DNA from 3 places in the Rahnella sp. PD12R genome. Region 2 is predicted to be linked to each of the others. Evidence: predicted binding sites of a transcription regulator. Region 2 holds the regulator's gene; each other region holds the start of a gene.
The links. Region 2 encodes sigma-54, which starts transcription at its own class of promoters, with help from an activator protein. Its sites were predicted from a motif close to GTTGGCACANNTTTCGCTNT; they were not measured.
Positions count from the first base shown of each region.

Region 1: a site for sigma-54 is predicted at 3,081-3,100, ahead of KWG64_RS20140 (branched-chain amino acid ABC transporter substrate-binding protein). Genes of this name have one in related genera too.
Region 3: a site for sigma-54 is predicted at 2,267-2,286, ahead of glnA (glutamate--ammonia ligase). Genes of this name have one in related genera too.

Region 1 covers NZ_JAHTMS010000011.1:92,459-103,297, forward strand. The annotation lists gene KWG64_RS20125 (peptidase domain-containing ABC transporter) at 1-1,317, shown strand, start outside; gene hemB (porphobilinogen synthase) at 1,532-2,506, shown strand; gene KWG64_RS20135 (YgdI/YgdR family lipoprotein) at 2,584-2,799, opposite strand; gene KWG64_RS20140 (branched-chain amino acid ABC transporter substrate-binding protein) at 3,233-4,357, shown strand; gene KWG64_RS20145 (branched-chain amino acid ABC transporter permease LivH) at 4,418-5,332, shown strand; gene livM (high-affinity branched-chain amino acid ABC transporter permease LivM) at 5,342-6,631, shown strand; gene KWG64_RS20155 (ABC transporter ATP-binding protein) at 6,628-7,518, shown strand; gene KWG64_RS20160 (ABC transporter ATP-binding protein) at 7,515-8,231, shown strand; gene opgB (phosphatidylglycerol--membrane-oligosaccharide glycerophosphotransferase) at 8,653-10,839, shown strand, end outside.
Region 2 covers NZ_JAHTMS010000004.1:381,730-392,568, reverse strand. The annotation lists gene KWG64_RS11075 (lactonase family protein) at 1-375, shown strand, start outside; gene KWG64_RS11070 (transcription antiterminator) at 464-2,383, shown strand; gene npr (PTS phosphocarrier protein NPr) at 2,517-2,789, opposite strand; gene rapZ (RNase adapter RapZ) at 2,786-3,640, opposite strand; gene ptsN (PTS IIA-like nitrogen regulatory protein PtsN) at 3,708-4,178, opposite strand; gene hpf (ribosome hibernation promoting factor) at 4,288-4,575, opposite strand; gene rpoN (RNA polymerase factor sigma-54) at 4,599-6,032, opposite strand; gene lptB (LPS export ABC transporter ATP-binding protein) at 6,132-6,857, opposite strand; gene lptA (lipopolysaccharide ABC transporter substrate-binding protein LptA) at 6,864-7,421, opposite strand; gene lptC (LPS export ABC transporter periplasmic protein LptC) at 7,399-7,968, opposite strand; gene kdsC (3-deoxy-manno-octulosonate-8-phosphatase KdsC) at 7,965-8,531, opposite strand; gene kdsD (arabinose-5-phosphate isomerase KdsD) at 8,548-9,534, opposite strand; gene KWG64_RS11015 (calcium/sodium antiporter) at 9,554-10,531, opposite strand; gene mlaF (phospholipid ABC transporter ATP-binding protein MlaF) at 10,839-10,839, shown strand, end outside.
Region 3 covers NZ_JAHTMS010000014.1:6,284-17,122, reverse strand. The annotation lists gene yihX (glucose-1-phosphatase) at 1-6, opposite strand, end outside; gene typA (ribosome-dependent GTPase TypA) at 172-1,995, opposite strand; gene glnA (glutamate--ammonia ligase) at 2,467-3,876, shown strand; gene glnL (nitrogen regulation protein NR(II)) at 4,130-5,179, shown strand; gene glnG (nitrogen regulation protein NR(I)) at 5,187-6,599, shown strand; gene hemN (oxygen-independent coproporphyrinogen III oxidase) at 6,660-8,033, opposite strand; gene yihI (Der GTPase-activating protein YihI) at 8,222-8,773, opposite strand; gene yihA (ribosome biogenesis GTP-binding protein YihA/YsxC) at 9,353-9,997, shown strand; gene polA (DNA polymerase I) at 10,389-10,839, opposite strand, start outside.

The sequences.
Region 1 (10,839 bases), on a different contig from region 2:
CTTGATTACTTCGAAAAGCGCAAACTTGGCGATATTCAGTCGCGCTTTGCCTCTCTCGATACCTTACGTACCACGCTGACCACCAACGTCGTGAACAGCATTATCGACGGCATTATGTCGGTCGGGCTGATCGTGATGATGGTGCTCTACGGTGGCTGGCTGATTTGGGTGATCCTCGGGTTTACCGCCGTTTACGTGGTGTTCCGCCTTACGACGTACAACGCCTATCGTCAGGTTTCGGAAGAACAAATCGTGAAAGGCGCGCGTGCCGGTTCGCATTTTATGGAAACCCTGTACGGCATCAGCACGCTGAAAGCGCTCGGTTTATCGAAAGCGCGTGCCAACTTCTGGCTCAACCTGAACGTGGATAACGCCAATGCGACGGTGCGTAAAACTAAGTTTGAAATGATGTTCACCGGGGGGAACACGCTGATCGCCACGCTCGACCAGGTCGCGCTGCTGTGGCTGGGCGCAACGCAGGTAATCGACGGGCACATGACGCTCGGGATGTTCGTTGCGTTCAATACCTATCGCGGGCAATTTTCCGAACGCGCGGCGAACCTGCTGAACATGGTGTTACAGCTGCGGATGCTTTCACTGCATCGCGACCGTATCGCGGATATTGCGCTGACGGATACCGAGAAATCCCTGCCGGAGCGCGAGTTGCTGCGGGCGGGCGAAGCGGCGTCGCTGGACGTGCGGGATCTGGTATTTCAGTACGACAGCCTTTCAGCACCGCTGATTAACGGCCTGAACCTGTCGGTGGCGGCGGGGGAAAGTGTGGCGATCACCGGGCCGTCGGGGCAGGGGAAAACCACGCTGATGAAAATTATGACCGGTTTACTCTCACCAACCGAAGGCCGCATCCTGATCAACGGTATGGATATCACCACCGCCGGGCTGAACAATTACCGCAGCTGCATCGCCTGTGTGTTACAGGATGATACGCTTTTCGCCGGTTCTATCGCCGAGAACATCGCCAGCTTTGATGAGGCAAAAGACGAAGAGCGGATCATGGATTGCGCGCGGCGCTGCAACATTCATGACGACATCGAACGGATGCCGATGGGCTATGAAACGCTTATCAGCGAACTGGGCGGCAGCTTGTCCGGCGGCCAGAAACAGCGGCTGCTGATTGCCCGCGCGTTGTATCGCCGTCCGGCCATTTTGTTCCTCGATGAAGCGACCAGCCATCTGGATCTCGACAATGAAGCGCGTATCAATCAGGCGATAAGCGAGCTGGATATCACGCGGATATTTATCGCGCACCGGCCATCGACGATTGCCTCAGCCGATCGTGAGATAAAACTCGGTTAATCCTCACTCCGGCGATCCCCTGAACGGGGATCGCCTTTCCAAAAATGCGGCCTCTGTTACATCTCCTCACGGAAAGTTCATCATTTGTTTAAAAGTTATTATAAAATGCGGGCTTCATCGTCTGACGGCGCTGCATTGCCTCCTGCCGTCTGAACTGTCTGCGCTCCTGTTTCTAAAAAATATCAGCGCAACAGATTAATTTTTAGGAGTTTTCATGTCGAATCAGTTCCCGAGCTCACGCCTTCGCCGCCTGAGACAGTCCGAATCCCTGCGCACTCTTTTTCAGGAAACTGAATTTAGCGTCAACGATCTGGTACTGCCGATTTTCGTAGAAGAAGAGACCTCTGAATACGTACCCATCGAAGCTATGCCCGGCGTTTTACGCATTCCCGAATCGCGTCTGGCGTTTGAAATTGAACGCTACGCCCGCGCCGGTATCCGCTCGGTGATGACTTTTGGTATTTCGCATCACATGGATGCGACCGGCAGTGACACCTGGAATGAAAACGGTCTCGTCGCCCGTATGGCGCGTATCTGTAAAGACACCGTGCCTGAAATGATTGTGATGTCCGACACCTGTTTCTGCGAATACACCTCGCACGGCCACTGTGGCGTATTGCACGACCACGGCGTGGATAACGATGCAACGCTTATCAATCTGGGCAAACAGGCCGTTGTTGCCGCCGCCGCCGGTGCCGATTTTATCGCGCCTTCCGCCGCACAGGACGGTCAGGTTCAGGCCATCCGCAGCGCGCTGGACGAAGCCGGATTCATTGATACATCAATCATGGCGTACTCCACCAAATTCGCATCCTCAATGTACGGGCCATTCCGCGAAGCGGGCGGCAGCGTGCTGAAAGGCAACCGCAAGCAATATCAGATGAACCCGATGAACCGCCGCGAAGCGGTGCGCGAGTCACTGCTGGATGAGCAGGAAGGCGCCGATGCGCTGATGGTGAAACCGGCGGGCGCGTATCTGGACATTATCCGCGATATCCGCGAAGCCTCCCGTCTGCCGCTGGCGGCGTATCAGGTCAGCGGTGAATACGCGATGATCAAATTCGCCGCGCAGGCCGGTGCCATCGACGAACGCGCCGTCGTGCGCGAAAGCCTCGGCGCAATCAAACGTGCCGGTGCAGATATCATTTTGACCTACTTTGCGATGGATATTGCCGAGCAGGGGATTTGATTTTCAGCTGACGCTGAGAATGACAAACCGGGCGAAAGCCCGGTTTTTTTATGCCTGAATCACTGCCAGTCAAAATCCTATTTCTTCACAATTCCGGCAATATCATTGGTATTCATCAGATGATAATCGCCGTTCATGTCGGTGTAGCTGGTCATGCCGGTATCGCGGTCGCGGTCGGGTTCGCCGTGGGCGAAAAGCTGGTCGCCGGCTTTGGTGTGTATCACATAATCGCCAGCGCAACCGGTTAATGTCATCGCCAGAACTATCGCCGTCAGGCAGGATAATCTCTTCATTGTTCAGTGGTTTCCTGTTGCAATCATCTGCCCGCATTACAAAACAACCCGCCGCAAGAAGCAAAGGATAAAAATGTCACCAGGCGTAATTGTGTGAACTGAGTGACTGATTTATCACGGCTCATTTTGGTGCACGCGGTTTCGCTATCCTCTTTTTCGTCGCTTTTCAGCACCAGCGCAGTGCGGTGTGATCCCGTCGTCGTTTCTGTCAGTTGCCCGTAACGCGGGCTGAGCGCTATCTATACTCACAGAGCCCGACACATTCTCAGAGCATTGGAAACACTGGCAGATATTTTGCTTATGTTTCTTACTTTTGATTCAACCTCGGGAAACCTTTCGTCTTTTGGCTTCAGCCGTGAATTTCAAAATTAAGCTTCAGAATTTTCTTTTTAGTTCAGGTTTCTACTCAAACACAGTGCTAAGGATCATGACGATGTCGATGAAATTTATGAAAAGTCCGCTCTCTTTGTTGCTGGCCGGTTGTCTGGTGACCGCTTTCTCCGCACATGCGGATATTGTGATTGGCGTTGCGGGGCCGTTTACCGGGCCGAATGCGACTTACGGTGATCAGTACTGGCACGGGGCCACGCAGGCTGCCGAAGACATTAATGCCGCAGGCGGGATTAATGGCGAGAAAATCAAACTGGTGCAGGGCGATGACGCCTGCGAACCGAAACAGGCGGTGGCGGTGGCTAACCGTTTGGTCGATCAGGATAAAGTGCAGGCCGTGGTCGGGCATTTCTGTTCTTCCTCCACCATGCCTGCCTCCGAGGTGTATAACGACGCCGGAATTATCGCCATCACGCCGGGCTCCACCAACCCGCAAATCACCGAACGCGGCATGAGTGATATGTTCCGCATGTGTGGCCGCGACGACCAGCAAGGATTAGTGGCGAGCGATTACATCATCGACAAACTGAAAGCCAAAAAAGTGGTCATCATCCACGATAAAGACACCTACGGTCAGGGGCTGGCGGACGCCACCAAAGCGGCGCTCAACAAACGCGGTGTAAAAGAGGTGATGTATGAAGGCCTGTCGCGCGGCGAAAAAGACTTTAACGCGCTGGTGACCAAAATCAGTGCGCAAAAACCGGATGTGGTGTTCTTCGGCGGCTGCCATCCGGAAGCCGGTCCGTTAGTCCGTCAGATGCGTGAGCAGGGCGTTCAGGCGACCTTCTTCTCCGGCGACTGTATCGTCAATGAGGAAATGGTGACCGCTGCCGGTGGCCCGCAATACACCAACGGTATTCTCATGACCTTCGGCAAAGACCCGCGTCTGATCCCGGACGGCAAAGCCGTTATCGATAAATTCCGCGCCAGTAAATTTGAGCCGGAAGGTTACACGCTCTACTCCTACGCATCCGTTCAGGCCATTGCTGCCGCATTCAAAGCCACCGGCGGTACGGATTCCGCCAAAGCCAGCGCCTGGCTGAAAGTCAACAGCGTCGATACCGTCATGGGCAAGAAAGCCTGGGACAGCAAAGGCGATCTGAAGGTTTCCGATTACGTAGTCTATAAGTGGGATGACAAAGGCAAATACCAGGAAGTGAAGGAATAAAACCATATCAGACAAAGACCGCGTTCGTTGAACGCGGTCGCAAAAAGAGACTGCGTATTTATGGATTCATTCTTTCTGCAACAATTGTTTAATGGCATCACGCTCGGCGCTGTCTACGGTTTGATCGCCATCGGCTACACCATGGTTTACGGCATTATCGGCATGATTAACTTCGCTCACGGCGAGGTTTACATGATTTCTGCGTACCTGTGCGCCATCGCGCTGGCGCTGCTTTCCTTCTTCGGGCTGCACTCCTTTCCGCTGCTGATCCTCGGCACGCTGGTGTTCACCATTGTCGTGACCGGCGTTTATGGCTGGGCGATTGAACGCATTGCCTACAAACCGTTGCGAAATTCCACCCGCCTTGCGCCGCTGATTTCCGCCATCGGTATGTCGCTTATCCTGCAAAACTACGCACAAATCAGCCAGGGACCACGCCAGCAAGGGATCCCGACCATGCTGGACGGCGCGGTGCGTTTCCACATTGGCGAAAGTTTTGTGCAGATGACGTACACCAAGCTGTTCATACTGGTGGCCTCGCTGCTCGGAATGCTGGTGCTGTCGTGGATTATCAGCAATACGAAGCTCGGGCGTATGTGTCGCGCCGTCCAGCAGGACCGCAAAATGGCGTCGATTCTCGGCATCAATACAGACCGCATTATTTCGCTGGTTTTTATGATTGGCGCGGCGATGGCCGGGCTGGCGGGAGTGCTGGTCACCATGAATTACGGCACGTTTGATTTTTACGCCGGTTTTATCATCGGTATTAAAGCGTTCACGGCGGCGGTATTGGGCGGTATCGGTTCGTTGCCGGGCGCGATGCTGGGCGGCCTGATTCTGGGGATCGCCGAAGCGCAGTTCTCGGGCATGGTGAACTCGGATTACAAAGATGTCTTTTCGTTTGGATTGCTGGTGGTGATCCTCATTTTCCGCCCTCAGGGCCTGCTGGGTCGTCCGGTCGTGACGAAAGTGTGAGGGGAAAAAATGACGTCACAAACTGATATGAGGAGCGATTTTTCGCTCAAACGTTGTCTGCTTGATGCCATTTTTGCCGGGCTGGTGGCGCTGATTATTTTCGGCCCGGTCGTCGGCGTTGTGCTTGATGGCTACAGTTTTACATTCCACAGCCAGCGGCTGGTATGGATTATCGCCGCGGTGATGCTCGGACGTTTCCTGCTTAGCGCATTTTTAGAAACGGCAGCTGGGCGGAAAATGCGTGCGCGTTTTGAGGCTGACAGCGCCGGAGTTTATGTGCGTCCGCCGGATTACAAAAGTAACCTGCGCTGGGTGATCCCGCTCATTCTGGTGCTGGCGATTTTCTTCCCGTTCGTGGCCACGAAATACATTCTGACCGTCGCGATTTTAGGGCTGATTTACGTCCTTCTGGGGCTCGGGCTGAATATCGTGGTCGGGCTGGCGGGCTTGTTAGATCTCGGGTACGTGGCTTTTTACGCGATTGGCGCGTACGGGCTGGCGCTGGGCTATCAGTATCTTGGCCTCGGATTCTGGTCAATGTTGCCACTGGCGGCGGTGATGGCCGCACTGGCGGGCGCATTGCTGGGTTTCCCTGTGTTGCGGATGCACGGCGATTATCTGGCGATTGTGACGCTCGGTTTCGGGGAAATTATTCGTCTGGTGCTGACCAACTGGTTGTCGTTTACCGGCGGACCGAACGGCGTTTCCGCGCCGCCACCCACATTCTTCGGGCTGGAATTCGGCAGGCGGGCGAAAGAGGGCGGCGTGCCGTTTCATGAATTTTTCCATCTGACCTATAACCCGAATATGAAGTTTATTTTCATCTACGCGGTGCTGGTTCTGGTGGTGTTGCTGGTGCTGTTTATCAAACATCGCCTGACGCGGATGCCGATCGGGCGGGCGTGGGAAGCGCTGCGTGAAGATGAAATCGCCTGCCGGGCCATGGGGCTGAACCATGTGCTGGTAAAACTTTCGGCGTTTACGCTCGGCGCATCAACGGCCGGTATTGCCGGGGTGTTTTTTGCCACCTATCAGGGATTCGTTAACCCGACGTCTTTCACCTTTTTTGAATCCGCGCTGATCCTCGCCATTGTGGTGCTCGGCGGGATGGGCTCGACCATCGGCGTGGTGCTGGCGGCGTTTGTTCTTACGGTCGCGCCGGAGCTGTTGCGCAGTTTTGCGGAATATCGCGTGTTGCTGTTTGGCGTGCTGATGGTGGTGATGATGATCTGGCGTCCGCGCGGGTTAATCCGCATCAGCCGCAGCGGCTTTACCGTGCGTAAAGGAGTCGCGCCATGAGTGAGGCTCTGCGTCGCGACAACATTCTCAGCGTACAGCATCTGATGATGCATTTTGGCGGGATCAGGGCGCTCAATGACGTCAATCTGGAGGTGAAACGTGGCTCAATCACGGCATTAATCGGCCCGAACGGTGCGGGGAAAACCACGGTGTTTAACTGCCTGACCGGGTTTTACAAGGCGACCGGCGGCAATATTTTACTCAATACGCAACGGCGTACGACCAATGTGATTCAGGTGCTCGGGCAAAAATTTCAGGCCAGTGACTGGGTGAAACCGGCGCAGCTCGGGCAGCGGATTTTCTACAAAATGTTCGGCGGAACGCATCTGGTGAACCGCGCGGGGCTGGCGCGCACGTTCCAGAATATCCGACTGTTCCGGGAAATGTCCGTCGTCGAAAACCTGCTGGTGGCACAGCATATGCAGACTAACCGCAATCTGATTGCCGGCGTGCTGAATACGCCGGGCTACCGCCGTGCGGAGAATCAGGCGCTGGATCGCGCATTTTACTGGCTGGAAGTGGTGGAACTGGTGGACTGTGCCAACCGGCTGGCGGGGGAAATGTCGTACGGGCAACAGCGGCGTCTGGAAATCGCCCGGGCGATGTGTACTGCGCCGGAAATGATTTGCCTGGATGAGCCCGCGGCGGGTCTGAATCCGGTTGAAACGCGCACGCTGAGCAAAATTATCCGTTTTTTGCGAGACCATCACGACATCACCGTGCTGCTGATTGAACACGATATGGGCATGGTGATGGAAATTTCCGACCACATCATCGTGCTCGACCACGGCGACGTGATTGCCGAAGGCGTTCCGCAGGCCATTCAGAACGATGAAAAAGTGATCGCCGCTTACCTGGGTGCCAGTGAAGATGAGGTCAGCCTATGAGCAACGCGATGCTGGAGTTTCGTGATGTCGATGTTTTTTATGGCGCGATTCAGGCGCTGCAAAAAGTGTCGTTGCAGGTTAACGAAGGGGAAACGGTGGCGCTGATCGGGGCGAACGGCGCAGGGAAATCGACGCTGCTGATGTCAATTTTCGGGCAGCCTCGCGTGCAGAGCGGGCAGATTCTGTTTCGCGGGGAAGATATCAGCCGTAAATCCACGCACTTTGTGGCGTCGGCCGGGATTGCGCAGTCGCCGGAAGGGCGGCGCGTTTTCCCCGATATGACCGTTGAGGAGAATCTGCTGATGGGCACCATTCCTGTGGGAAATAAATATGCGGCGGAAGATTTGCAAACTATGTTCGATTTATTTCCCCGCCTGAAAGAGCGGCGGAAACAGCGCGCGATGACCATGTCTGGCGGTGAGCAGCAAATGCTGGCGATAGCGCGTGCGCTGATGAGCCGTCCGAAACTGTTATTGCTCGATGAACCCAGCCTCGGGCTGGCACCGATTATCGTTAAACAGATTTTCCAGACGCTGCGTGAGCTGGCGCGCAACGGCATGACGATCTTCCTGGTTGAGCAAAATGCGCATCACGCGCTGAAGCTTTCCGACCGGGGCTATGTGATGGTCAACGGGCAGATACGTCTGAGCGGAAGCGGGGAAGAATTGTTGCATAATCAGGAGGTGCGTAAAGCCTATCTGGGAGGAATCTGATTTATCGCTTTCAAAGCCCGTAATACCGCGTATTGCGGGCTTCCCGCTAAACTATTTTCTCAATTTCCATCACCCCTCCACATTTCACTCACAGTATTCCGTTATCATGCAATTCTTACAAATTGGTGACTGGAAAGTTAAATTTCTGAGTTATCATGCAGAGTTACCCATCAAAAATTTGTTAAAGATGAGTTTTTTAGGACGAATCAATGACCTGACGCAGTGTTAAAGCGTTGACCCTCAGGGGACAACGGGCTATATAACGCTGTCCGTTTTTGGCATGAATTTTCCTGTCTCAAGGATCAAGGATGAAGTGAATGGCGAACGGGTCATTCATTCGATGAGTTGAACCGTCGGCGCTGCTCGTAAAAAAGCAGAAATGGGTCGTAGCGTTTATTGTTTAATCAGACAGGGTGCTGAAATGGCTTCTGAGATAATTTCTTTTGTTTTATTTCTTTCCTCTATCTTTCTCTACGTCACCCGCGCGTCGGCTGGGCGTGTCTGGTTTTCGCTGGTTCTGTTTTTCCTCGGGCTTTACGTCATTCTCAACGTCGTCTTGATCGGCAGTAATTATTTTACGGGCGAAGGCATCACTGACGCCGTGCTTTACACCGTCACCAGCAGCCTGAAAGGCGCCGGGCTGAACAAATATATTCTGCCATTCATCGGCTTACTTGCCGGTCTGATTGCCGTATTTGCCCTGCTGGCGTGGGGCCTGAAACAGCGTCGCGCTAAAAACAGCAGCGCGGTCTACAGCGTGCTGGCCGTGGTGCTGGCGGTATTTTCGGTCGGATCCACGCAGGCCTTCCAGAATATTTCCCGTCTGGTCAAAACGCAGATCAGCGGCAATGGTGCGGACTTCGACACGTATTACAAAGTGCCGGAAAAAGTGGTGAAAGGCGCGAAAAAGCCGAATCTGGTTTACATCTATGGCGAAAGTCTGGAACGTACATATTTTGATGACAAAGTGTTCCCCGGGCTGACGACTGAATTAAGCCGCCATAAAGCACAAAGTATTGATTTTACGAATACCAAACAGGTTCCCGGCACCGGATATACTATCGCCGGCATGGTGGCTTCCCAGTGTGGTATCCCGCTGTTTGCCCCGTTTGATGGCAATGCGTCCAGCGCATTAGCCACGTTCTATCCGGAAAACGTCTGTCTCGGCGACGTGCTGAAAGGTGCAGGCTACACCAACTATTTCTATCAGGGTGCGGAACTGGCGTTTGCCGGTAAAGGCACATTCCTGAAATCTCACGGTTTTGATCATCTGTATGGCTACAACGAACTGCGCCCGACCGTGGCTGACCCGGCATACAAAAATGACTGGGGCTGGTATGACGACACGCTGCTCGACGAGGTTTACAAGAAATTCATCACGCTGAGCAAAGAGGGCAAGCCTTTCTCGCTCTTCACGCTGACGGTCGATACGCATCACCCGGACGGCTTTATTTCCCGGGGTTGCACCCGCAAAGACTATAAAGTGAACGGGAAATCCAACCAGTCGCTGAGCGCGGTATCGTGCAGTCAGGAGCTGATTTCGGCGTTTATCGACAAGATTAAAGCGTCAGGTTATTTCGATAACACCATCATTGTGGTGTCTTCCGACCATCTGGCGATGAACAACACTGCCTATAACATTCTGACCAAGCAAAACCGCAAGGACTTGTTCTTTGTGCTCGATGGCCGTAAACCGGTTGGCGATCTGAATGCTGCGAAACGCAGTACGCTTGATAACGGTGCCACGGTTCTTGATATCATGGGCGGTGATAACTACATCGGCCTGGGGCGCAGCGGTTTTTCCGCGACATCCATGACCGCGCAGTTCCTCAATATTGATGACAAAGTGAATGCCTGGAAACCGGCGGTTATCAAACAGTGGGGCTTCCCGAACAGCATTAAAAATTACACGGTCAACAACAAAGACAGCAGCTTCACGTTCTCCGGTATGACGATCAAAACGCCGTTCATCCTGAAAGTGACTGGCGAAAAAATCGAGCCGATGTTTGATGTGTATCTGTCGACGCCGCTCAAGAAACAGCTTGCCGGTCTGGCGACCAGCGATAACTTCGTCTGGGTCGATAAATGCTATGAAATGGGCCGCGTCTGGGCACCGGAGCTGTCGCTCAATACCGGCCTGTGCGTGGCATCCGGTAACCTGGGTGCGAAGCCGTCTATCGTGCAGGTGAGCGGTGATACGTTTAAAGGCAAAGTCGACTTCGCCAAAGATACGTCGGGCAGCAATGCGATTTACCAGAAAACGCTGGCTGCGCTGAACATCGATGATGCAGCGACCACCTATCAGTCGCCGTCCATCGCGTTTATGGTGCCGGGCCTGCCTGAGCAGGTGAAAGCCATTACGGGCGTTTCTTCGGTTGAAAACTGGGGGCGCTGGTCAGATGCCAATCTGGCACCGTCGGTGAAAATTGATTACGTGAAACCGCTGCCAGCGACGTTTGATGTGGTTATCCGCGCCAGAGCGTATGGCAATAACATCGACAAACCGGTTTCCGTGCGCGTCGGCGATCAGGAACAGTTTGTGACCTTTGGCGATCAGGACGGCATTGTGAAGGTGCAGTTCACTAACCCTGACGCGGCGCAAAGTATT
Region 2 (10,839 bases):
GCCGTAAAAGGCACGCTCAGCGAGCTGCACAGCTTGTCCACGCTGCCGGCCGGTTTCAAAGGCACGAACTTCGCCGCGGGCATTGTGCTGAGCAAAGACGGCAAACATCTGTACGTTGCCAATCGTCTGCACAACAGCATTGCGCAAATCAACGTGACCGATGAAGGCGCGATGACCTGGGGCGGGGAAACCTGGACCCGTGGCGATTATCCGCGCACGCTCACTTTGTCACCGGACGGCAAATATATTTACGCAATGAATCAACGAAGCGATAACATCACTACATTCAAGGTATCAGCGGAAAGCGGCAAGCTGACGTTTGTTGATGGCTATGTGGCCGTCGGCAGTCCGTCGCAGATGGTGATCGCGCCCTGAAAGGCCCGTGTAAAAGAACTAAACCCCGTTTCTATCTTTTCCTTATAAAGGCCGGAACGGGGCTACGTTGCAACGATATGGAAGAATAATGGTGAGATTTCCCAATCAACGGCTGGCGCAATTGTTCGATGCGCTCCAGACCGAAACCCTGCCTCAGGATGAGCTGGCAAAACGTCTGGCGGTATCGACAAGAACGGTGCGCGCTGACATCACGGCACTGAATGAAATCATTGCCGGTTACGGCGCGACGTTTGTCCACAGCCGGGGCAGCGGATACCAGCTGCGCATCGATGATGCGGCGCTGTTTTCGTCGTTACAGCAATCAACGCAACGCAAACCGAACCCGACGCCGCGCACCGCCGCCGGACGGGTGAATACGTTGCTGATCCGCTTTTTGACCTCAGCTTTTTCATTAAAGCTGGAAGATCTGGCCGATGAATGGTTTGTCAGCCGGGGAACCCTGCAAAATGATATGGCTGAGGTGAGGGAGCATCTGGCGCGCTATCACCTGAATATCGAAACCAAACCGCGATACGGTATGAAACTGTTCGGCGCCGAGCTGGCGATCCGCGCCTGTCTGACCGATTTGTTGTTTCAGCTGGATGCCGAGGAACAGACCAATCCGCTGCTGAAGGCCGAAAGCCTCGAGCCGGAAGCGTTAGTTCCGCTGACGCGTTTTATGCATCAGTTGCTGACGCAGTCTTCCATTCAGCTGACGGATGAAGGCGAGCAGTATCTGATCCTCTATTGCGCCGTGGCGATCAAACGCATTACCGGCGGTTATCCGCTGACGGATTTTGATGCCGAAGACGGTGATCCGGCGGTGAAGCAGGTTTCTGTGCGGCTGGCGGCGGAGCTGAAAAATCTGGTCGGTAAGGAAATCCCCGCTTCGGAAGAGGCGTATCTGCGGGTGAATATCGCCGCCCGCCGCGTCCAGCAGATTTTACCGACGGACATTAACGCCGACGACGATGAGTCGCTGGTCGATTACATTCTTTCGTACATCAACTCGCACTATAACTATGATTTGCAGGGCGATAAGCAGCTGCGAGCGGATCTGCTGACGCACATCAAAACCATGATTACGCGGGTGAAATACCAGATTAATATCCCCAATCCGCTGCTGAGCAATATCAAACAGCATTATCCGATGGCGTATGACGTCACGCTGGCGGCGGTCTCAAGCTGGGGGAAATACACGCCGTACACGCTGAGCGAGAATGAAATCGGCTTTCTGGTGCTGCATATTGGCGTCGGGCTGGAACGGCATTACAACATCGGCTACCAGCGTCATCCGCAGGTCATGCTGGTCTGCGATACCGGTAATTCGACCATCCGCATGATTCAGGCGCAGATTAGCCGCAAATATCCGCAACTGGTGATGAAGCAGATTGTGTCGCTGCGCGATTACGAGAAGCTGGAACACATCGACGAAGATTTTATTATCTCCAACGCCCGCATTACTGAGAAGAATAAACCGGTAGTGGTGCTGTCGCCGTTCCCGACGGAATACCAGATGGAGCAGCTCGGCAAGCTGGTGCTGGTCGACCGCACCCGGCCTTATATGCTGGAAAAATTCTTCGACGAAAAACACTTCATGATCGTCAATGAGCCGATGACGCAGGCGGAGCTTTTCCGACATGTCTGCTCGCAGCTTGAAGCAGAAGGATATGTCGATCAGGCGTTTTACCCGTCCGTGTGTGAGCGCGAGGAGATTGTCTCGACCATGCTGGGCGAAGGTATTGCGTTGCCGCACTCGCTGGGTTTGCTGGCGAAGAAAACCGTGGTGATCACGCTGCTATCACCGCAGGGCATTGCCTGGGGCGAAGGAGAAACGGCGCACGTGATTTTCCTGCTGGCGATCAGCAAGGCAGATTACGAAGAGGCGATGGCGATTTACGATTTGTTCGTGACGTTTGTGCGGGAGCGTTCGATGAGCCGGCTGCTGAGCAGTGAGAATTTTGAAAGCTTCAAGGCCATTGCGATCGACTGTCTTTCACGAATTTAGCCTGCGTCCTTGGCGCCGCAGCGGCGTTAGCGGCGTTCGCTCACCCGAATCACTGACTGATGTCAGCTCATCGGGACTCTCTCGCTTGCTGCCTTGCTGCAACGCCAATGACTTTGGCTAAGAGTGGGGAGTCTTAATCCTCGTCGAAACCGGAATTAATCAGGTTGACGACGGCGGTCAGCGCCTGTTCTTCGTCGGGGCCGGTGGCTTCGATTTCAATCTGCTGGCCTTTCGGGGAATCCAGCATCAGCAATGCAATCACGCTGCTGGCTTCCGCCTCAATGCCTGTGCCGTTGCGCAGCATCACTTCTGACTCGAAGCTCTGTACCAGTTCAAATAACTTCATCGCCGGACGGGCGTGCATCCCTAACCGGTTTTTGATTTCTACCGTTTGTTTAACCGTCATGATTTGCGTTTTTCCAGCGTGCGATGGCGGGACTGGACGTTCTTCCCACGGGAACGGAAATAGTCAGCCAGCTGTTCTGCGATATACACCGAACGGTGCTTACCGCCGGTACAGCCAATGGCGACGGTCAGATAACTGCGGTTGTTGGTTTCCAGCGCGGGCAGCCATTGTTCAAGGTAGCTGCGCGTCTGGTAGATAAAGTTATGGACTTCGGTATGACGGTCGAGGAACGCAGCGACCGGTTTGTCGAGACCGGTCATCGGACGCAGTTTCGGGTCCCAGTGCGGGTTTGGCAGGAAACGCACGTCGAAAACGTAATCCGCATCAATTGGAATACCGTGTTTGAAACCAAAGGATTCAAAGACCATGGTCAGTTCACGTTCGCGTTTGCCCAGCAGGCGCGTACGCAGCATTTCAGCCAGTTCGTGAACGGACATCTCGGAGGTGTCGATGATCAGATCCGCGGAAGAGCGCAAAGGCTCCAGCAAATCGGCTTCTTCATCGATTGCACTTTCAAGGGACAGGTTTTTGCTGGAAAGCGGGTGCAGACGACGGGTGTCGCTGTAACGGCGGATCAGGGTATTACGGTCAGCGTCGAGGAACAGCAGCTGTGGTGAAAAGCTTTCCGGCAGCTGTGACATCGCATGCTCATAAACTTCCGGTGTTTCTGGCATGTTGCGAACGTCAATGCTGACGGCCGCTGACGTATTGCGTTCAACAAGGGTCTGGGCGAGCTGCGGCAATAACACTACCGGCAGGTTATCCACACAGTAAAAACCCATGTCTTCCAATGCCCTTAGGGCAACCGACTTCCCGGAACCGGAACGGCCGCTGACAATCATCAGCACCATGGTGTCACTCCCCTGGCATTCAGTGTTCAGAATTCATTTTCCCGGCGCGCAACCGGGAATCAGTAATTTATTCGTTTTCAGTCATTATCTGGAACAGTTCTTCGTCACTTTGCGCTCCGCGCAGACGACGACACACCCCTTTATCCGCCAGTTTTTTGGCGACTAAAGACAAGGTATGTAAATGGGTTTTACATTGATCTGCCGGAACCAGCAAGGCAAAAAGCAAATCCACAGGCTGATTATCGATAGCGTCAAAAGCGATCGGTTGTTCAAGCTGAATGAACACCCCGACGGCACGTAAAGTGTCTTCTTCCAGCTTTCCGTGCGGAATGGCGATCCCGGCACCGATCCCGGTGCTGCCCATGCGTTCACGGGTCAAAATGGCGTCAAAAATCACCTGCGGCGATAAATTTAGCTGTTTGGCCGCCAGCTCACTGATGATTTCCAGTGCGCGTTTTTTGCTGGCGCAATGAACGCCGCTTTTGGTGCATTCGGCATTAAGCACCGACGTTAATTGCATTGCAGTATCGTTAATCATGTCATCTTCACTTTGGCGCTGTTTCACCCTTGAAGCTATATCGGCTCGTTTCCCGAAGGTCACAAGCCGATGCCCGAAGGTTTGTAGCACAGGGTTGGCTACATGAATGTCAGTGCTGTTTCAGTTTGTCTTTGTGCTTGTTCAGCTGGCGGGCCAGTTTATCAACCAGGCCGTCAATTGCCGCGTACATATCCTGATGCTCCGAGGTGGCATGCAACTCGCCTCCGTTCACATGCAAAGTGGCTTCCGCTACTTTTTGCACCTTTTCAACGCTCAACACCACATACACCTGATTTATCCGGTCGAAATACTGCTCAAGCTTGGCCAGCTTCGACGTGATGAATTCTCTCAGGGGATCCGTGATCTCAATGTGATGTCCGGTAATGTTGAGCTGCATAATGTCTTCCTTCTCTGTTGAGGTCAAACTAACTGTTTACGCTGGTTTGAGGGCGGGATGGACAAAGACTCTCGGTATTTGGCGACAGTCCGGCGCGCCACCATAATTCCCTGATCGGAAAGCAGGGTGGCTAACTTACTGTCACTGAGCGGTTTTACAGGATTCTCCGCTGCGATTAATTTCTTCACCAGCGCCCGGATCGCGGTTGACGATGCCTCGCCGCCGCTGTCTGTACTGACATGGCTGGAGAAAAAATACTTCAGTTCGAAAATGCCACGCGGGCTGTGCAGAAACTTCTGCGTCGTCACACGTGAAATCGTCGATTCATGCATTTCCACGGCGCTGGCGATATCTGCCAACACCATGGGTTTCATAAATTCTTCACCTAACTCAAAGAACGCCTGCTGCTGCTCAACGATGCAGCGCGTCACTTTCAGCAGCGTATCGTTGCGGCTTTCCAGGCTTTTGATCAGCCATTTGGCTTCCTGCAAATTGCTGCGGATGAACTGTCCGTCGCTGTCGCTGCGCGCGGAATTGCCCATCGCGGCGTATTGCTGGTTGATCTTCAAACGCGGAATGCTGTCGGAGTTCAGTTCTACCGTCCAGACACCGGACACTTTTCGCACCAGCACATCGGGGATCACATATTCGGATTCACCGGTGTTAATCGACTGGCCCGGACGCGGATCAAGAGACTGAATCAGAAGCATCGCTCCTTTCAGTGTATCTTCTTTTAGCCGGGTTGAACGCATAAGTGCGCGGAAATCATGGTTCGCCAGCAAATCCAGATGTTCGCTGATAATCAGGCGTGCTTCGGTGATGAAAGGCGTGTCTGTGGCGTACTGCGAAAGCTGGATCAGCAGGCAGTCACGCAGGTCACGCGCCGCCACACCGACCGGATCAAAACGCTGTACGCGTTTCAAAACGGCCTCGACTTCGTCCATGCTGACGTTGTCGTCACCGATGCTTTCGAGGATGTCGTCAAGGGAAACGGTCAGATAGCCGGTATCGTCTACCGCGTCGACAATGGACGTGGCAATCGCGGCATCGGTGTCGGAAAACGGCGTCAGCTCCACCTGCCACATCAGGTAATCCTGAAGCGTCTGCGTGGTTTCACCCTGATAAATTGGCAGCTCGTCGTCGCTGTAATCGTTGCCGGTGCCGGAAGGCGTGCCCGCGGTATAAATCTCGTCCCAGGTGGCATCCAGCGGCAGCTCTTCGGGCATGTCTTTCTGTTCGAGCGCTTCGCGTGTATCTAACGCTTCGTTGTCGGTGGCTTCTACCGAATCGATTTCATCATGAAGGTCGGTTTGTTCCAGCAGAGGGTTGCTCTCCAGCGCGAGTTGGATCTCCTGTTGGAGCTCAAGCGTGGACAGTTGCAACAGGCGGATTGCCTGTTGTAACTGAGGAGTCATTGCCAGTTGTTGGCTGAGTCTGAGTTGCAAACCTTGCTTCATATCTTGGTTTTATTTCCGTTGATTACAAACTGAGTAACTTCTGTCAGAGACCTCCCGTCAGACTTTACGTCGAAACGGGCACGGTTCCGGCGGCACAGATCACAGACGGAATTCTTCACCAAGATAAACGCGTTTAACCTGTTCATCAGCAAGAATGTCGGCTGGCGTGCCGTGGGCGATCAATTTCCCCTGACTGACGATATAGGCACGCTCACAAACGTCGAGAGTTTCGCGAACGTTGTGGTCAGTGATCAGCACGCCGAGGCCGCTGTCACGCAAATGCTCAATGATTTTTTTGATGTCGATGACGGAAATCGGGTCAACCCCGGCGAAAGGTTCATCCAGCAGGATAAACTTAGGATTCGCTGCCAGCGCGCGGGCAATCTCAACACGGCGACGTTCACCACCGGACAATGACTGACCGAGGTTATCGCGCAAATGGGAAATATGGAACTCTTCCATTAACTCATTGGCGCGGTCGTTACGCTGCTCTTTGGTCAGGTCGTCACGAATTTGCAACACGGCCATCAGGTTATCAAACACGCTGAGACGACGGAAGATGGAGGCTTCCTGCGGAAGATACCCAATGCCGCGACGGGCGCGGGTATGCAATGGCAAAAGGCTGATGTCTTCATCGTCAACGATAATACGGCCCGCATCACGTTGCACAATCCCGACGACCATGTAGAAGGTGGTGGTTTTACCCGCACCGTTTGGCCCCAGCAAGCCGACGATTTCTCCCGAATTGACATTCAGGCTGACATCTTCAACGACCTTGCGGCCTTTGTATGCCTTGGCCAGATTCTCTGCGATTAATTTTGCCATAAAATATCAGTTACTCTTTTTGGTCGGCTGGCCGCCCGCGGCAGGCGTTTTTTGTTGCAGCTGCGAAGGAACCAGAACGGTCGTCACACGGTTGCCTTTATCACTGAAGGCTTCCATTTGCTGTTTCTGCACCAGATAGGTAATACGGTCGCCTTTCACGTTGCTGTCGAGCTGTTCGAGGTACGCGTTACCGGTCAGGGTCACGAGATCGTTTTCCACTTCATAGCGGACTTTCTGCGCATGGCCTTTCACTGGCTTGCCGTTGTCCTGCATCTGGTAAAATGTCACCGGATTACCGTAACCTTCCACCACTTCTTTGCCGGAAACGCCCTGAGGACGGATAACGACCACTTTATCGGCTTTAACCTGAATGGTGCCCTGATTGACCACAACGTTACCGGTGAAGGTGGCCGTGTTGGTGTTCACATCCAGCGCCTGATTGGCGGAATCAATGGTGATCGGTTTCGTCGTGTCATCTTTTAAGGCGAAGGCCGGAATGCTCACGGCTAACAACGAGCTGACGATCAGGAGATCACGGATTTTATTTTTTGCTTTGAATTTCATAAGAGGTCGTTACCTTTTCGATCAGCTGTGCTGTCTTATCACGCAGATTACCGCGCATTTTCATGCCGTTAGATGTAAAACCTGTGCCATAAAGCGTTACTTCATCGTCTGAGGCAACGTCCTGTGTCGTCAGGTTAACCCGGGCATTATCCGTTTTGATTCTTTGAAGCTGTGACGTCTCAGGCGTCAGGCTATCGCCCTGCACATGCCCGTAAAGATAGAGCATCTTATCCTGAGTCAACTTGGCTTTATCAGAACGCAGCACCCAGGTTGGTGTTTTATTCTTGTCATACATTGTCGCGACCGGGTTGGTAAACCACGTCACCTGATCGGCGGCGTAGTATTTTACCTGGTCTGAAACCAGTTTATACGTCAGGCTGCCCGTCGGGTCATAGACCATCGTGACCGTGTGGGCGCTCTGATAAGTGGGATCCTGATCGTTAACCGCCTGCGGAGCGTCATCGCTGCTGTCAGACAATGACCAGCCCACCAGAATCAGAACGATGGCCGTCAGAACAAGGATAATCCAAAGTTTTGTTTTACTCATATCGACAGCCCTTTGGCGTCCTCCAGCTTGCCCTGCGCCAGCAGAATCAGGTCACACAATTCGCGTACGGCACCACGTCCGCCGGCGATACGGGTAACGTAATCGGCCTTCGGCAACAGGATCGGATGTGCATCCTGAACCGCTACGGAAAGACCGACTTCGGCCATAACCGGCCAGTCAATCAGGTCATCCCCGATATACGCTACTTCTTCAGCCCGCAGGGACAGTGTATCTAACAGTTCGCGGAAGGCCAAAAGCTTATCCGATTGCCCCTGATACAAGTGGCGGATACCGAGGGTTTTAGCGCGATCTTCCAGTAATTTCGCATTGCGGCCTGTAATAATCGCGACCTCAATGTCAGATGTCAGCAGGCAACGGATGCCATAACCGTCGCGAACGTTAAAACTTTTCAGCTCTTCGCCCTGATTTCCCATGTAGATCAGGCCGTCGGACATGACGCCGTCCACATCGCAAATCAGCAGGCGAACGGCTTTGGCGCGTTCCAGCACGTGGGCGCTGACCGGACCGTAGAAGGTCTCCACCAGGGCTGCGCTATTACTCATTCGGGCTATTCCTCAATTAAACTACGCCAGCGCGCAGCATATCGTGCATATGTAACACACCTAACAACTGGTCACTATCAGCAACCATTACGCAGGTAATGTGTTTTTCCTGCATCAGATTCAGTGCATCAACCGCCAGAAGCGAAGGGCGAACGCGGATCCCGCCGGTCGTCATCACATCGGCAATCGCCGCATTATTAATGTTCACGCCCATATCAAAGATGCGGCGTAAATCACCATCGGTAAAGATCCCTTCGATTTTCATCAAATCGTTGCAGATGACCGTCATGCCCAGATTTTTGCGGGTGATTTCCAGAAGAGCATCGCGCAAAGAAGCATCACGGCTGACGTGCGGGATTTCATCGCCGGTGTGCATGATATCGCTGACGCGCAATAAGAGCTTGCGACCCAGTGCTCCGCCGGGGTGTGACAGGGCGAAATCTTCAGGGGTAAATCCGCGGGCTTCAAGCAGCGCTACGGCGAGCGCGTCGCCCATGACCAAAACAGCGGTGGTGCTGCTGGTCGGCGCCAGCCCCAGCGGGCAGGCCTCTTTCGGCACACGGACGCAAAGATGCACATCGGCGGCTTTACCCATCGTGCTTTCCGGATTGGACGTCATGCAGATAAGCGTAATGCTCAGCCGTTTCAGGACCGGGATCAGCCCCAGAATTTCATGCGCCTCGCCGGAGTTGGAAATCAGGATAACGATGTCCTGCTTTGATACCATGCCCAGATCGCCGTGACTGGCTTCACCCGGGTGGACAAAAAATGCCGGAGTCCCGGTACTGGCGAATGTGGCGGCCATCTTGCGGCCAATATGACCGGATTTGCCCATACCCATCACGACGACTTTTCCGGTGCAACCGAAGATTTTTTCGCACGCACGGGTAAAGTCACCGTTAATGTATTGATCTAACTGCTCAAGTCCTTCACGTTCTGTTTTCAGCACATCACGCCCGACGGCCTGGAAATCAAAGTCGGAGGCGAAGGTAAAGTTAGCCATAGTCAATTCCTGACAGAGTTCAGAAGGCAATGCTGTCCGGTAACAGGAACAGCACCGCCATGTAGGCGATAAATCCGCACAGCAATAATGCGCCGGCCATATGCCCGATCCGGTGTTTGCGCATCAGGCACAAACCGGAAAGCACCACGCTGACCGCCAGCATCACCCAGTAGTCGCGGTGAAACGCATCCGGGTTGAACGAACCCGGTGCCACCAGTGCAGGTAATCCCAGCACCAGGCAGGTGTTAAAAATATTGGCGCCGATGATATTGCCCAGCGCGATATCATCTTCACCTTTAATTGCACCGGCGATAAACGTCGCCAGTTCCGGCAGGCTGGTGCCGATAGCGATGACCGTCAGCCCAATCACCAGTTCGCTCACGCCTAAATATCGTGCAATCACTGTACTGTTGTCGACAATCATGCCCGACGCCAGTGGCATGATGATAAAGCCCAATGCCAGCCACAGAAATGCCACGGTGTTGCTGCTGTCTTGCGGAAGTTCAGACATTTGCTCGTACGTCAGCGTGTCCAGCCCCTCTTTTTCAGCCGCGCGGGCGATTTTTATCACCAGCATCATAAACGCGGCGGCACTGGCCAGCAGTAAAACGCCATCGAACCGGCTGAGTTCGCCGTCGCTCAGCAGAAAACCGCACAGCGCTGTGACCAGTAACAATAGAGGGAGTTCGCGGCGTAATATATCAGAACGAACGGAAAGTGGATGAATCAGGGCGGCGCCGCCCAAAATCAGAAGAATATTAATGATATTCGAACCAATTGCGTTTCCAACGGCCAAATCCATTTGATCGTTGATGGCGGCGGTGGTGGAAACCACCAGTTCAGGCAGTGATATGCCCACGCCGACGACGGTCATGCCAATCACCAGTGGCGGCATGCCCAGCGAGCGTGCCAGCACAGCGGCTCCGTACACCAGACGATCGGCGGCGTAAACAAGCAGTAACAGGCCGACAATCATCAGTACGATAGCGAGAAGCATGAAACATCCTTTATTGGGTATAATGCGAGGTTCGTTGCCTTGAAAGGCAGGCGATTCCTTCGTCAACATGAGCTAAGGCAACATTTTGTCTGAAAACGTGGCCAGCAGGTTCCTGTATGTTAGACGATGAAGGCTTTTAATTTAAAATGGTAATTCGTTGATTTTGACCGTCTGTGACGGAAAAGTAAATCGATGGCAACTTTGGTAACGAAAGCGGGGTAAGTTTTTGTAAAAATACCAAAGTTATACGACGCCCCACCCGGGTCAGACGTATTCTTAGCGAAAGCATTCCGAAGGGATAAACTGAA
Region 3 (10,839 bases), on a different contig from region 2:
CAGCATTGCACGCTCCTGATTTCAAAGATGACTTTTAACTTTAGCGGTAAAACGTACAGGTGAACAGTGACAGATGCGCGGGGTTTAGTGCAGGTTTGGAAAAAAAACACAAAAAAAAACAGGGTACCCAAAGGCACCCTGCTTCTGTGTAACGGCTTGCGTAAAAGAAGATTAACCTTCTTTTGGACCACGCATTGCACGTTTACGGTCATTCTCGGTCAGGTGACGTTTACGGATACGTACAGACTGAGGAGTCACTTCGACCAGTTCGTCATCATCGATGAATTCCAGAGCTTGCTCCAGAGACATTTTGATAGCAGGAACCAGAGTCGTTGCTTCGTCAGTACCGGACGCACGCATGTTGGTCAGTTTCTTACCGGTCAGGCAGTTCACGGTCAGGTCGTTAGAACGTGAGTGAATACCGATGATCTGGCCTTCATACACTTCTGCGCCGTGGCCCAGGAACAATTTACCGCGGTCTTGCAGGCTGAACAGTGCGAACGCAACTGCTTTACCCTGACCGTTGGAAATCAGAACGCCGTTCTGACGCTGACCGATTTCGCCCTGACGGACGTCATCGTAGTGGCTGAATGTGGAGTACAGCAGACCGGTACCTGAAGTCATGGTCATGAATTCAGTACGGAAGCCGATCAGGCCACGTGCTGGGATCAGGTAATCAAGACGGATACGACCTTTGCCGTCTGGGATCATGTCTTTGACATCGCCTTTACGCTCACCCATGGCCTGCATTACAGAACCCTGGTGTTGCTCTTCGATATCCAGTGTCACGTTCTCGAATGGCTCTTGCATGCGGCCATCGATTTTACGGTTGATTACTTTAGGACGGGAAACCGCCAGCTCGAAACCTTCACGACGCATGTTTTCGATCAGAACCGACAGGTGAAGTTCACCACGGCCTGAAACACGGAATGCATCAGCATCTTCAGTTTCTTCAACACGCAATGCTACGTTGTGCACCAGTTCTTTGTTCAGACGGTCAAGGATCTGACGTGAAGTCACATACTTACCTTCTTTGCCACAGAACGGAGAGGTGTTAACGCAGAAGTACATGGTAACGGTTGGTTCATCAACGCTCAGCGCTGGCAGAGCTTCAACATTTGCCGGGTCACAGATAGTGTCGGAAATGTTCAGCTCACCCAAACCGGTGATCGCGATGATGTCGCCAGCTTCAGCAACGGTCGCTTCGATACGCTCAAGACCCATATGGGTCAGAACTTTACCGACTTTACCGTTACGGGTTTTACCTTCGCTGTCGATCACAGTGATCTGCTGGTTAGGTTTAACAGTACCGCGTTTGATACGACCGATGCCGATGACGCCAACATAGTTGTTGTAGTCCAGCTGAGAGATTTGCATCTGGAAAGGTGCTTCCATCTCAACTTGTGGCGGAGATACGTGGTCAACAATCGCCTGGTACAGCGGGGTCATGTCTTCGGCCATATCGTTATGGTCATTACCCGCGATACCCATCAGTGCAGATGCATAGATGATTGGGAAATCGAGTTGTTCGTCAGTTGCGTCCAGGTTTACGAACAGGTCGAAGACCTGATCAACAACCCAGTCAGGACGCGCGCCAGGGCGGTCAACTTTGTTGATTACCACGATCGGCTTCAGACCATTAGCGAATGCTTTTTTGGTCACGAAACGGGTTTGCGGCATTGGGCCATCCATTGCATCCACAACCAGCAGCACCGAGTCGACCATTGACATCACACGCTCTACCTCACCGCCGAAGTCGGCGTGTCCTGGGGTATCCACGATGTTGATGCGGTAGTCTTTCCAATTAATGGCGGTGTTTTTTGCGAGGATGGTAATCCCACGCTCTTTCTCCAAATCGTTGGAGTCCATTACGCGTTCGGTAGCTTCTACACGTTCTCCGAAAGTACCGGATTGTTGCAGCAGCTTGTCGACCAGGGTGGTTTTACCATGGTCAACGTGGGCAATAATGGCGATGTTACGCAAATTTTCGATCACAGCTTTGCCTCAGGCATTAGAAATAGCGCGCTATTGTACACGTATTAAGCGAGGTTCTAAACAAGATCACAAGGATCTTGTTGAAACAACTTGTGGATGGCTACTTTGTGATCCCTTTCACGGTGCAAAAGAACCCCTGAACCATTATGACGCACCTTTTTGGTGCCTTGCATCTCACGATTAGCACCATTGTAGTGCATAAATTCCGTTATGGTGCATACTTATTGAGTGCAAAAGCCCTGTAAAATGGCGTTGTTTGCATTTTCTCAAAGTTGGCACACTTTTCGCTAATAGTTTTTAGAGTAAAAATTTTTTAGGGTAAAAAGTTTTTACTGGGTGAAAGAGTCTGACCAGACAAATAATAGTGCTGTTTAGGCCACACGCCAGTTCAAGTAAAGCTGTTATTTCCAACTAAAGACCAAAAATGGTTATTCGTTCCACGACGATAATGAGAAATTCGGGAGAACTAGTATGTCCGCTGAACACGTTTTGACGATGCTGAATGAGCATGAAGTGAAATTCGTAGATTTGCGTTTCACTGACACCAAGGGTAAAGAACAGCACGTCACCATTCCAGCGCACCAGGTTAGCGCTGACTTCTTCGAAGAAGGCAAAATGTTTGATGGTTCATCAATCGGTGGCTGGAAAGGCATTAACGAATCTGACATGGTTCTGATGCCAGACGCGAGCACTGCTGTTCTTGACCCATTCTACGAAGAAACCACGCTGATCATTCGCTGCGATATCCTTGAGCCAACAACGCTGCAAGGTTATGACCGCGACCCACGCTCTACCGCAAAACGTGCAGAAGACTTCCTGCGCTCTTCTGGTATCGCGGATACCGTCCTGTTCGGGCCAGAACCAGAATTCTTCCTGTTTGATGATGTGCGCTTCGGCAGCAGCATCTCCGGTTCCCACGTTGCTATCGATGATATCGAAGGCGCATGGAACTCAAGCACCAAATACGAAGGCGGCAACAAAGGCCACCGTCCTGCAGTTAAAGGCGGTTACTTCCCGGTTCCTCCGGTCGACTCCTCCCAGGATCTGCGTTCTACCATGTGTCTGACCATGGAAGAAATGGGTCTGGTTGTTGAAGCTCACCACCACGAAGTCGCCACTGCTGGCCAGAACGAAGTGGCAACCCGCTTCAACACGCTGACCAAAAAAGCTGACGAAATCCAAATCTACAAATACGTGGTTCACAACGTGGCTCACGCATTTGGCAAAACTGCGACCTTTATGCCAAAACCAATGTTTGGCGATAACGGTTCCGGTATGCACTGCCACATGTCTCTGTCTAAGAACGGTAACAACCTGTTCTCTGGCGACAAATACGGCGGCCTGTCAGAAATGGCACTGTTCTACATCGGCGGTATCATCAAGCACGCTAAAGCCATCAATGCCTACGCTAACCCGACAACAAACTCCTACAAGCGTTTGGTCCCGGGCTACGAAGCACCTGTGATGCTGGCATATTCTGCACGTAACCGTTCTGCCTCTATCCGTATTCCACACGTATCCAGCCCTAAAGCCATGCGTATCGAAGCTCGCTTCCCTGATCCAGCGGCTAACCCATACCTGGCGTTTGCTGCACTGATGATGGCCGGCCTGGACGGTATCATCAACAAGATCCACCCTGGCGATGCGATGGATAAAAACCTGTATGACCTGCCACCGGAAGAAGAAGCAGAAATTCCAAAAGTTGCAGGTTCACTGGAAGAAGCTCTGAACGCACTGAACGAAGACCGCGAGTTCCTGACCCGTGGCGGCGTGTTCACTGACGACGCTATCGATGCTTACATCAGTCTGCGTAAAGAAGAAATGGACCGTGTGCGTATGACTCCGCACCCTGTTGAGTTCGAACTGTACTACAGCGTTTAATTTCTGATTAAACCCTGAGCTCAGCGCCCGCTGTTGGGCTGGCGCTGAGCGTAATACCCGACTGATGGCCTGGTTGTAACAAAGCCTTCAGCGTCAAAATTAAGTAAGACGATTTTATTTGTTGCCGTGGAAACTTTCAGCCCATCTCCGGATGGGCTTTTTTCTCCACACTCTTTCCTGCTTAACCCCTCTGGCCCGTGATTTCGCCGGGTAGCGAGATAAAATGCACCAATCAGGTGCGGGAGACTGCGGTATGGCAACTGGCAAGCTGCCCGATGCTGGGCAGATCCTGAATTCCTTAATCAACAGCGTTCTGTTATTGGACGACGAATTGGCTGTGCATTACGCCAACCCGGCCGCTCAGCAGTTACTGGCGCAAAGTTCCCGCAAACTCTTTGGTACCCCTTTGCCGGAACTGGTGGGATATTTTTCGCTCAATATCGACTTAATGCGTGAAAGTCTGACAGCCGGACAGGGCTTTACAGACAGCGAAGTGACCCTGGTTGTCGATGGGCGCGCACATGTTCTTTCACTGACCGCGCAGATGCTGCCGGAAGGTTTCATTCTGGTCGAACTGGCGCCGATGGATAACCAGCGACGTCTGAGTCAGGAACAATTGCAGCATGCTCAACAGGTTGCCGCGCGTGATTTGATCCGCGGCCTGGCCCATGAAATCAAAAACCCGCTTGGCGGGCTGCGTGGTGCCGCCCAGTTATTATCCAGAGCACTGCCCGATCCGGCTCTGCTGGAATACACCAAAGTCATTATCGAGCAGGCCGACCGTCTGCGTAATCTGGTTGATCGCCTGCTGGGGCCACAACGCCCAAGCCAGCACATCACACAAAGTATTCATCAGGTTGCGGAACGTGTTTGCCAGCTGGTGTCGATGGAAAAACCGGATAACGTTCAGCTGGTCAGAGACTATGACCCGAGCCTGCCAGAACTGGCGCACGATCCGGATCAGATAGAACAGATTTTGCTGAACATCACCCGCAACGCATTGCAGGCGCTCGGGGACGAAGGCGGCACAATTACTTTGCGCACACGCACGGCTTTCCAGATTACGTTACACGGCGTGCGTTATCGTCTGGTGGCCCGTATCGATATTGAAGATGACGGCCCCGGGGTACCGGCGCATTTGCAGGACACCCTTTTTTACCCCATGGTCAGTGGCCGCGAAGGGGGCACCGGTTTGGGCCTCTCTATCGCGCGCAGTTTGATTGATCAGCATTCGGGTAAAGTTGAATTTAACAGTTGGCCAGGACACACCGAATTCTCGGTTTTCCTGCCTATTCGCCAGTGAGGTTCTTATGCAACGAGGGATAGTCTGGATCGTCGATGACGATAGCTCCATCCGCTGGGTACTTGAACGCGCGCTCACTGGAGCCGGTTTAACCTGCACCACGTTTGACAGCGGCAATGAAGTGCTTGATGCCATTGCGACTCAAACCCCTGACGTTTTGTTATCAGATATCCGTATGCCCGGCATGGACGGTTTAGCGCTGTTAAAACAGATTAAACAGCGCCATCCGATGCTTCCGGTCATCATAATGACAGCGCATTCCGATCTGGATGCCGCGGTCAGCGCCTATCAGCAAGGTGCGTTTGATTATCTGCCAAAACCGTTCGACATCGACGAAGCCGTTGCGCTTGTCGAGCGTGCGATCAGTCATTATCAGGAACAACAACAACCGGCGCGCAGCCAACCTGCCAGTGGCCCGACGGCTGATATTATTGGTGAAGCGCCAGCCATGCAGGACGTCTTCCGCATTATTGGCCGGTTATCACGCTCTTCAATCAGTGTGCTGATAAACGGGGAATCCGGAACCGGTAAAGAGCTGGTCGCCCATGCTTTGCATCGCCACAGCCCGCGCGCCAAAGCGCCCTTTATCGCGCTGAATATGGCTGCGATCCCGAAAGACCTGATTGAGTCCGAGTTATTTGGCCACGAGAAAGGCGCATTTACCGGGGCGAATACCATACGTCAGGGACGTTTTGAGCAGGCCGATAACGGCACGCTGTTCCTCGATGAAATCGGTGATATGCCGCTTGATGTTCAAACCCGCCTGCTGCGCGTGCTGGCTGACGGGCAGTTCTATCGGGTTGGCGGCTACGCGCCGGTAAAAGTGGATGTCAGGATTATCGCGGCTACCCACCAGAATCTGGAGTTACGGGTTCAGGAAGGCAAATTTCGTGAGGACTTATTCCACCGTCTGAACGTGATCCGCGTCCATCTGCCTCCGCTGCGTGAACGTCGTGAAGATATTCCGCGTCTGGCCCGTTATTTCCTGCAAGTTGCGGCGAAAGAGCTGGGTGTGGAAGCCAAAAATCTTCATCCTGAAACTGAAACGGCGCTGACACGTCTGCCGTGGCAAGGGAACGTGCGCCAGCTGGAAAACACCTGCCGCTGGTTAACCGTTATGGCCGCCGGTCAGGAAGTGTTGATTCAGGATTTACCGAGTGAATTGTTTGAAACGACAGCGCCTGAGACGGGTGGGCAAAGCCTGCCGGACAGCTGGGCAACGCTGCTGGCACAATGGGCCGATCGCGCCCTGCGTTCCGGTCATCAAAATCTGTTGTCAGAAGCACAGCCGGAGATGGAGCGTACGCTGCTGACTACGGCGCTGCGCCATACTCAGGGGCACAAACAGGAAGCTGCACGATTACTGGGTTGGGGACGAAATACCCTGACCCGTAAACTGAAAGAACTCGGCATGGAATAACGTCATTGCCAGAAAGCAAAACAGCCGCAAATGCGGCTGTTTTTGTTTGTGCAGCGAACGTCAGATAACGCGGGAAAATTGCTGCTGGCGAACCTGGCGGCGCAGGTAAATATCAAAACACATGCAGATATTGCGGATCAGCAGACGGCCGCGCGGGGTGACCTGAATGAGGTTTTCACTGACTTCCACCAGACCGTCTTTGACCAGCGGCTCAAGCAAGGCCAGATCATCGGCAAAGTAATCCGTAAACTGAATCCCGTGACGTTTCTCGATATCGGCAAAATCCAGTTCAAAATGACAGATCAGTGCTTTGATTACGTCACGGCGCAGGCAATCGTCATCGGTCATTTCCAGACCCCGCCACAGCGCATTTCCTTCAGCTTCTACGCGGTCATAGTAGGTTTTCAGGTCTTTTTCATTCTGCGCATAGGTGTCGCCCAGCATGCTGATCGCCGAAACGCCCATGCCTAACAAATCGTTGTCGCCCTGCGTGGTGTAGCCCTGGAAGTTGCGATGCAATTTCCCTTCGCGCTGCGCCACGGCCAGTTCATCATCCGGGCGGGCAAAGTGGTCCATGCCTATGAAGCGGTATCCGGAATCTGTCAGCGAAGCGATGGTTTCCTGCAAGATCTTCAGTTTTTCTTCGGCGCCGGGTAAATCGGCATCTTTGATTTTGCGCTGAGCGGCGAACAATTTCGGCATATGCGCGTAGTTGAAAACGCTCAGACGATCGGGGTTCAGCTGCGCCACGCGTTTCAGTGTATACGCAAAACTTTCTGCGGTTTGTTTTGGCAGGCCGTAGATAAGATCGATATTGGTGGAGTTGAAACCCAGCGCACGTGCCCGTTCAATCAGCGCAAAAATGAAGTCTTCGTCCTGCTCGCGGTTCACCAGACGCTGCACTTCTTTATTGAAATCCTGCACGCCCATACTCAGACGATTAAAACCTTCGTTGCGCAGATGATCGAGAACATCCAGCTCTATTTCGCGCGGATCCACTTCCAGCGACATCTCGGCGTCAGGCAGGATATCGAAGTGTGCCCGCAGAAGGCTCATCAGACGGCTTATCTGCGCTTTATTAAGGTAAGTCGGAGTACCACCGCCCCAGTGCAGCTGGCTGACCTGACGGCCTTTAAAGAGCGGTGCGCGGTGGCTGATCTCTTTCTCTAGGACGTTAAGGTATTCTTCGGCTTTATGCTGCTGGCGGGTCACCAGTTTATTGCAGCCGCAGAAATAGCAGAGCTTATGGCAGAAAGGAATGTGCACATACAGCGAAAGGAAACGCTCTGGATAACGCACAGCCGCTTTTTTGAAGGCCGCATCATCGTAGCTTTCGCTGAATTCGAGTGCTGTTGGATAGGATGTGTATCGCGGACCTGAATAGTTGTACTTCTGGATCAGCGCTAAATCCCAGACGGTTGTCTGTTCTGACATGGGGTGACTTACTCCTTCCGGCGTCGGATGCTGCCGGTTCGCCTTACAGGCAGGTTTTGGGCCTGCCGTGCAAAGGTCGCTCTGCGCAAACGTGCTTTGGTTTTCGATAACCGCCGTAGTTTACCGAATAACCAAAGCATATAACATGCAAAGAGTAAGGCTATTGCCGGGACGACCCAGCGCATGGCTTAGAAACCGTCTTTTGGATTTCCGCGCTTCAGCAACTGCATCATGTCTTCGTTCTTCTCTTCTTCTTCGTCATCTTCATCGTCGCCGAGTTCAATGCCGAGGATTTCCATCAGAACATCAATACGATCCAGCGTCTGATCAACGTAAGCCTGATCTTCCGCGCTCAGTGCTTTGCCGTCATCGATAAGGTCCAGGAGTGAATCCAGACGCTCATCATTTTCCAGCAACGTCAGTTCTTCTTCCGGCGTCATTTTTGGTTTTGCATCTTGCTTCGGCTGCGCGGCTTTTTTAGCTTTCGCCGCATTGTTCGTTACTGTCTCAACGATTAATGGCACCGCTTTCTTGCTGCCGATGCGCGGATCGGCTTTCTTAGCGCCGGAACCGTTTTGATTCTGAGCCGCATCCGGATTGGCGCGTGAGCCTGCTTTATGGCCACGGCGCTTGTTATCACGCTTGCGTTCGCGCGCTTCGATATCAAGCTCTACACGACTTTTCTTCTTCGTTTTAGCTGTCGCGGTTTTGGCGCGTGGTGCTTTCGCTGGCTGTTTCATGGCATCTGCTCTTAGGTGTGTACATTTAGTATAGATTTGCGGCGGAATCTAGCAGAAAGCGAACAAAGAAAAAAGGCAGCAAGGTAACCTTGCTGCCTTTTTCTTTCCTTCGTCTGAAGGATATTCATCAAACACTTTCCCTGTATAGCGTCAACGTCCCGGTTTTTCCTTTGCCTTTCAGAGCCTCCGGCCCCGTTCGTCCTTAAATCGCAATGCATTTCCCGTGATCCGTGAATGCAGAATTCGTCCGTGTTTCCCTACTTACCTTCATCGCGTAAGAATTACTTTACCCGACTGGCGCAAAGGCTCAAGATACCCGCCAGCCGCCAGTGAGGTTTCGGAAACACTCAAATTTTATCTTGTTGATTACGATAAGAATTAATAAATACGGCGATAAAACAAGCGAAATAACCCGCATCATGAATAGCAAATGTCTTACATCATGAAGGCAATTTCCCCCGCCTTCATCTCTGTGGTCCCTTCGCCTCATCATTCGGATTTCAAAAACACGAACACATCTCGGCTCTGTTGCAGTTATAATCGCCAGCCAGATACTCATGCCTCACGGAGACGCACGTTTTGACCAGCCAAACTTACAACTATCATATGACCCATTTCGTCATGAGCGCCCCGGATATCCGGCACCTGCCAGCTGACGAAGGCATTGAAGTCGCATTTGCTGGTCGTTCAAACGCCGGCAAATCCAGTGCGCTGAATACGCTGACGCAGCAAAAAAGCCTCGCACGTACCAGTAAAACGCCGGGACGTACTCAGCTGATCAACCTGTTCGAAGTCAAACCGGGCATCCGTCTGGTCGACTTACCGGGTTACGGTTATGCAGAAGTACCGGAAGAAATGAAACGCAAATGGCAGCGCGCGCTGGGCGAATATCTGCAAATGCGTAATTCGCTGAAGGGTCTGGTTGTGCTGATGGATATCCGTCATCCGCTTAAAGATCTCGATCAGCAGATGATTCAGTGGGCAGTGGATGTTGGTACGCCGGTAATGTTGCTGCTGACCAAAGCCGATAAACTGGCTTCCGGTGCACGTCAGGCGCAGATCAAGATGGTCCGTGAAGCAGTAAAAGAATTCATGGGCGATATTCAGGTTGAAGCGTTCTCTTCACCGAAGAAAATGGGCGTGGATAAACTGAGCGATAAGCTGAACAACTGGTTCAACGAGATCCCACCGGAAGTGCTGGAAGAAGAATTGTCCGGCGAATAACGTTACCGGCCATTATGAATGGCATGTGTAAGTAAAGAACATCATCAGGGTGGCCAGCAGGTCGCCCTTTTTTATGGATTGCGTTTGAGGGAAACCATCGCAACGTCATGAAAAGCACAATAAAAAACGCCCCAGACATAAATGCCTGGGGCGGCTAAAATATTCAGCCAAATCCGATTACGTGAAGTAAAAGGTCTGAAAGATAGAACATCTTACCTCTGTACCCTACAAGAGAAACTTTACCCTATTTCCTGACGGGGAAAAAGAACTTTTTGTAGTTTACTTACACAAAAATCGCGGATTATGCGATCACCTTCAAGGTCTGAGCACACAATCCTGTAGCTTAATTACAAAAAAAGCTTAATTACTATCCACTTAGTCAAATGACCGCTTAGTGAGCCTGGTCCCAGTTTTCACCCGTACCGACATCCACTTTGAGCGGAACAGCGAGCTCCATGCTCGACTCCATCAAATTACGAATTTTCTCACTTGCTGCATCGACATCATCCTTATGCACCTCGAACACCAGTTCATCGTGTACCTGCATGATAATGCGGGCACGCGGAGCATCGGATTGCCTGAGCCAGTCGGCAACGCTGATCATCGCGCGTTTGATAATGTCCGCTGCTGTTCCCTGCATCGGGGCGTTGATTGCGGCACGCTCGGCGCCTTTACGGCGCATGGCATTACTGGATTTGATATCCGGCAGATACAGACGGCGGCCATCAAGCGTTTCTACATAACCCTGCTCAGAAGCCTGAGTACGTGTGCGTTCCATGTATTCAAGTACGCCCGGATAGCGCTCGAAATACAAATCCATATAACGCTGAGATTCTTTACGG